Undibacterium parvum: one gene and its partner. The protein of the gene in region 1 interacts with the protein of each later gene in a pairwise test. Links are inferred from orthologs where the notes say so. Each region holds a gene or a part of one and is shown on either strand. Other genes may lie near its edges.

Evidence for each region.
Region 2: the proteins of EJN92_RS09285 (region 1) and bioB interact in binary tests that used the Escherichia coli proteins (3 or more experiments, as listed by UniProt). The link is inferred for Undibacterium parvum from one-to-one orthologs.

What each region holds. Positions count from the first base shown.
Region 1 is NZ_CP034464.1:2,123,687-2,126,794, reverse strand. Bases 5-2,787 are described here. They hold EJN92_RS09285 (class II glutamine amidotransferase), read right to left. Parts: upstream 1,895-2,787; coding sequence 1,115-1,894; downstream 5-1,114. Other genes in these bases: EJN92_RS09275 (porin), read right to left, coding at 2,378-2,787; EJN92_RS09280 (YciI family protein), read left to right, coding at 2,015-2,311; EJN92_RS09290 (LysR family transcriptional regulator), read right to left, coding at 189-1,118. In the rest of the region: more of EJN92_RS09275, read right to left, coding at 2,788-3,108.
Region 2 is NZ_CP034464.1:1,896,215-1,899,348, forward strand. Bases 38-2,846 are described here. They hold bioB (biotin synthase BioB), read right to left. Parts: upstream 2,048-2,846; coding sequence 1,028-2,047; downstream 38-1,027. Other genes in these bases: EJN92_RS08245 (acetyl/propionyl/methylcrotonyl-CoA carboxylase subunit alpha), read right to left, coding at 38-961; bioD (dethiobiotin synthase), read right to left, coding at 2,072-2,764; bioF (8-amino-7-oxononanoate synthase), read right to left, coding at 2,761-2,846. Also shown: more of EJN92_RS08245, read right to left, coding at 1-37; more of bioF, read right to left, coding at 2,847-3,134. UniProt on the Escherichia coli protein: Catalyzes the conversion of dethiobiotin (DTB) to biotin by the insertion of a sulfur atom into dethiobiotin via a radical-based mechanism.

The DNA of each region.
Region 1 (3,108 bases):
GCGGCGCCTTTTTTGGCATACCTTTTTTGGCGAAGCCAAGAAAATGTAAGCAAAAGAAGGCGACCGCAAAACCCGATTTTTTCAAGCACCCTGCCAGCGCGCATATTCCATGCGGGTTCCCAGCCTGCATGGCCTGAGAGCCGCATGGAATATGCGCGCTGGGCTTGCCACTTTTAAAATTCGCCAGATTAAACCGCCACCACTGCCGTGGCCGCTTCTGCCACGATGCGGCGTAACCACTGCACTTCGGCGGCAGCGTGAACGCGCTCATGCCAGAGCATAAAGAACTGCATCTTCGGTATCGCCAGCGGTACCGGCAGCACCGCGATCGGCCAGTCTTTGGCGCATTGCAGGGCGAAGCTGCGGCTAGTGGTAAAGATCAGATCGGTCTTGGCAAGGATCTGCGGCACCATGCCGAAATACGGGATGGTCATGTGTATCTTGCGTTTTAAACCGAGTGCCGTAAGCGCATTGTCGATGATATTGCGATGTCCCAAGGTGTACGGGGACGGTGCCAGATGTTCCATCTCTACATAATGCTTGAGCGACAAACCGTGTTTCACCACCGGATGATTTTGGTGAATCATGCAGACTACTTCATCTTCAAATAATTGGGTCAGATGTAGATGCGCAGGCAGATCCGGCCAGTTGCCGATGACGCAATCGAGCGTACCGTTTTCTAGCGCTGCCACATAATCAAAACCGGCATTCAAGGCATGTACGACCAGACTGGCATGCGGTGCCTGAGTGCGAATTTTTTCAATAATTGCGGGGATCAGCAAGACACTTAAATAATCCGGTGCGCCCAAATTAAATACGCGCTGGGTGCTGGCGGGAACAAACAGTGGTGGCGGGTTGGCGATGCTGTCTATGATCTGCAAACCCTGCTTGGCCAGCACAAATAATTCTTCGCCGCGCAGCGTCACGGTCATGCCGTTTTTACTGCGCACCAGGATGGCGTCGCCAGTAATCTCGCGCAGGCGCTTGAGGGTATTGCTAACAGCCGGTTGTGACTGCCCGAGTTTGATGGCAGCGCGGGTTACGCTGCGCTCACTTAATAAGGTGTGCAAAACCCGCAGCAGATGGGTGTCGAGCTGATCTTGTTTTGGCTTAGTCATGCGGCCTCCGCGGCCAGCACATCGCCATCGACAAAGACCTTAAATTCGCCGGCCCCAAATGGCGTCCAATGTTCATTGCAGGTCAGCGGCGCGGTCGCGATCAGCGCCACTTTATCTTGCGGCGTGGTGACTGCCGCAAAATCGATTGCGATATCTTCGTCCGATAAAGTCGCTTCGCAGAATGGATACTGGCGCACGATATAGTGCAAATTGGTCGAGCAATGGACGAACAGCGCCTCGCCGTTTGAGAGCGTCATATTGAAGGTGCCGTAGGCGGCAATCTCGCTACAAATCTGGCGCAGGAAGCGGCTAATCTCAGCCAGTGGCGGCATACTATCACCAAAGTGTTTGCGCATCTCTTGCATCACATAACAAAAGGCCCATTCGCTGTCAGTGCTGCCGACGGTATGGTAAGCAGCATCTAGCACAGGCGCGAAATTTTTCAGGTCGCCATTGTGGGCAAATACCCAGTAAACGCCCCAGCATTCGCGCACAAAAGGATGGCAATTTTCCAGGCTAACCACGCCCTGCGTCGCCTTACGGATATGCGCAATCACATTCTTCGATTTAATCGGATAACTCTTGATCAGACCCGCAATCGGCGAATCGACCGCGGCCTGATGATCGACAAAATGGCGCACGCCCTTGCCCTCAAAAAACGCAATGCCCCAGCCATCTTTATGCTCGTCGGTATTGCCGCCACGCAGCGCAAAGCCGGTAAAACTGAACATGATGTCGGTCGGGGTATTGCAATTCATTGCGAGTAACTGGCACATGACAGAGGCTAGGAAAAAGAGGATGCATTAGCTTAGCACAGACAGACAAGCGCCCAAGCTTGGGTTATCCTATCTAGCCATTTTTGTGTAAGTTCAAACTTATTTAAGCAGAGGATAGTCATGCTGTTCGTCGTACGTTTTACCGACCTGCCAGGCCAGGGCGCAATCAGAGCTGAATTTTTGCAGCAACACATAGACTGGCTGGCTGAACGGCAAGCGCAGATTAAGGTCGCTGGCTCTTTACGTCATGAGTTGGGCGAGACGCCAGTCGGCGCGCTGTGGATACTTGAGGCTGATAACAAAGCTGCGGTCGAGGCGGCATTTCAGAGTGATCCGTTCTGGCAGCAAGGTTTGCGCCAGAGTGTAGAGATTTACCATTGGTCGAAGGCTTTGCCAGACGTGATCGCTCAGATCTGAGCCGGGGGCAAAAAAAAGCCAGCCCTGCAGAGCGCAAGGGCTGGCTTTTGACTTCATAGCCTGAGCTTAGAAGCGGTGTTGCATACCTACTGTGAAAGAATTTTGGCTAGTACCAAAAGCCGCATCATCGCGTGACACACCGACTATCTTGTCGTTGCGACCCTTGGCATAGGCACCGGTGACATAGATGTCGGTACGCTTGGATAAAGCGTATTTGGCACGCGCGACGAACATACTAGGATCAGCATCGGCTGCCGCTGCTACGTTCTTGATATCCTGATAGTAGTAAGCGCCAGTCAGTGTCCATACCGGGCTAAGCTTAAAGTCGACGCCGCCCCAGAATAAATCGCTGCGCAAATCGGCTGCGCCGCTCGCCAGAGTCTTCTTGTAATTGCGATACGCTGCATACAATTTAACGCTGTCGAGTTGATAGTTGGCAGCAGCGTGGATAGTCTTGGCCTTATCCATGGCACCAGCAGCGGTCGTCACACCATTAACTTGATCAAACGCCAGTGTCGCGGCAAATGGGCCAGCCATATACGCAGCCGCTAAAGCCAGCTTGGCGCTAGAGGCGTTATCGCCTGCCACTTCACCCAGACCATAAGTCGCACCGAGTTTGAAGCTGCTGCTGTCGAATTGGTATTTCAGCATATTTGAAGTGCCGGTCAGCATGCCGTCTTTACGTGAGCCAGTCGCACCGGCCGAAGTCGCCCAGGAATACTGAGGCGCATAACCCATAGGATCGAAAGGCAAGATGAAATCATAGGTCGTGCTATATGAACGACCAGCGATCAGCT
Region 2 (3,134 bases), 230 kb from region 1 along the record:
GTTTTTCACCGGCAGCGACGCGCAATTGCCATTCGACCAGATCGGTACCGGTGATCATTTCTGTCACCGGATGCTCAACTTGCAGGCGGGTGTTCATCTCCATGAAATAGAAAGAGCCGTCCTGATTGGCGATGAACTCGACCGTACCGGCACCCACGTAACCGACTGCCTTGGCGGCCGCCACTGCCGCTTCGCCCATGGCGGCGCGGCGCTCTGGCGGCATGCCCGGAGCCGGGGCTTCTTCTAATACTTTTTGATGGCGGCGCTGTACCGAGCAATCACGTTCGAACAGATACACGCAATCGCCATGGGTATCGGCAAACACCTGGATTTCGATATGGCGCGGACGCTGTAGATATTTTTCTGCCAAAACTTTGTCGTCACCAAACGAACTGATCGCTTCGCGTTTGCAGGACGCTAAAGCCGCTTTGAAATCGAGGCTGTTTTCGATCACGCGCATGCCCTTGCCACCACCGCCAGCACTGGCTTTGAGCAAGACCGGGTAACCGATACGGTCGGCCTCGTTCTGCAACAAATCGGCATCCTGAGTCTCGCCATGGTAGCCAGGTACCAAAGGCACATTGGCTTTTTCCATCAACGACTTGGCGGCAGATTTGCTACCCATGGCGCGTATCGCCGAAGCTGGCGGGCCGATAAACACCAAGCCAGCCTTGGCACAGGCATCAGCAAAATCGGCGTTTTCAGAAAGAAAACCATAGCCAGGATGGATCGCCTGCGCACCAGTTGCCAGCGCCACCTGAATAATCTTATCGGCGCGCAAATAACTTTCCTTGGCCGGCGCAGGTCCGATCAAAATGGCTTCATCGCAGACCGCCACATGCTTGGCATTAGCATCGGCTTCAGAATATACCGCCACAGTTTTGATACCCATACGGCGGGCGGTAGCGGCAACACGGCAGGCGATTTCGCCACGATTGGCGATCAGGATTTTGGTGAACATGATGGTTTCTTTCTGATAAAAATACACGCCCCAGGCTCTCGTGAAGCCGGGGATTATTCTTTACTTTTAATTGCAGCTACCGGCTTTTGCTTCGACTTTTCCACGTGTTTTCAAACCCAATTTGGCCAGCAAGACGCGGTCGTCTTCGGCATCCGGGTTGCCGGTAGTGAGCAACTTGTCGCCGTAAAAAATTGAGTTAGCGCCTGCCATGAAGCACATCGCCTGCACCGCTTCGCCCATCTGTCGGCGGCCAGCGGATAAGCGCACCCGTGCTTTTGGCATGGTCAGGCGCGCTACTGCGATAGTGCGCACAAATTCCAAAGGATCGAGCGGATCTAGACCATGCAAGGGTGTGCCCTCTACCTGCACCAAATGATTCACCGGCACCGATTCTGGGTAAGGATTCAGGTTGGCTAATTGGGCGATCAGACCGGCGCGCTGGCGACGCGATTCGCCCATGCCGACGATACCGCCACAGCAGACTTTCAGGCCGGCAGTACGAACATGGCCGAGGGTATCGAGGCGATCTTGATAATCACGGGTAGAAATCACATTATCGTAAAACTCGGGCGCGGTATCCAGATTATGGTTGTAGTAATCCAGACCGGCAGCGGCTAAACGCTGGGCTTGTGCTTCTTCCAGCATACCCAAGGTGGCGCAGGTTTCCAGCCCCAGGGCTTTGACTTCGCGCACCATGGTTTCGACTTTTTCCATGTCACGCTCTTTCGGCGAGCGCCAGGCAGCACCCATGCAAAAACGGGTCGCGCCGTTTTCACGGGCGGCTTTCGCCGCATCTAGCACTTCACGCACATCCAGCATTTTTTTTGCTACCACGCCGGTATCGTAACGTGCCGCTTGCGGGCAATAACCGCAATCTTCTTCGCAGCCGCCGGTCTTGATCGACAGCAGGGTCGCCAACTCAACGTCGCCATCCGGGAAGTTCTCGCGATGCGCTTGCTGCGCCTTAAACATCAACTCGTTGAAAGGCAAATCGAAGAGTGCCAGCACATCGTCGACGGGCCAGATTTCAGCCTCTAGCGCTTTGACCGGAGCTTGGAAATTTAATGGAGAGGCGTTCTGTTGCATGATTCTTCCTTTACTTCAAAATATTTAGTGCGTCAAAAATTCTAAATTCAAAAACCCGGCGGCAGCCTGTGCCGTCGGGGTCGCTAGGCGTGGTATCTGGCCCAGCAAGGGCGCGTCTATACGCGCTCGCAAAGCCGCCAGATTTTGATCTGGGTACAACATAGTGTCATCGACGGTATTCGCAACCCAGCCGGCCAACTTCAGGCCGCGCGCGGCAATCGCCTGCACCGTCAGCAAGGCATGGTTGATGCAACCTAGGCGCATGCCCACCACTAAAATGACTGGCAAGCCTAAAGTTTGCGCCATGTCGGCAGTGTCTATGTCGGCATTCAAGGGGACGCAAAAACCGCCTACCCCTTCGACGATCACGGCATCGGCCTGCTGCGTCAAAGCTTGATAACAAGTCTGAATATGCGCGCCGGAAATCTGCAGATTTTCCAGCTCAGCCACAATATGCGGTGCTGCCGGAGTCTGCATTAAATACGGTGCCACCAACTCGGGCGCGGCACGTACACTGGCAGCCGCCATCAGGGCATCGACATCTTCGTTATGCCAAACGCCGTCTATCAGATCGGCACCGGCGGCGACTGGCTTCATTCCTAGGGTACTGAAACCTTGCTGCGCCAACGCCAGCAACAGCGCGCTACTGACCAAGGTCTTGCCGATTTCGGTATCGGTGCCAGTCACAAAATAATCATGTGGTCGTTGCAGCATCATGCCCTCGCCTCCAGCGTGTTCACAGCATCGAGCAGGCAAGCCACGTCGTCGTGCGTATGCGCGGCCGACAAGGTAATGCGTAGTCTGGCAGTGCCATCGGGCACGGTAGGCGGGCGTATCGCCGGCACCCAGATGCCCTGCTCATACAGGCTGGCAGCGGCGCGCATAGACTCGGCATTGTCACCGATAATGATGGGCTGCACGGCGGTCGTCGATGGCATCAAAGTCCAGCGTTGCAGGCGCAGATCACCGCGCACTTGCGCGATCAGCTCTTGCAGATGGAGGCGTCGCGCATGGCCTTCGGCGCCACCGATAATATCCAGACTAGTCAGCAAGGCATGCGCCAGCGCAGGCGGTGCGGCAGTTGTGT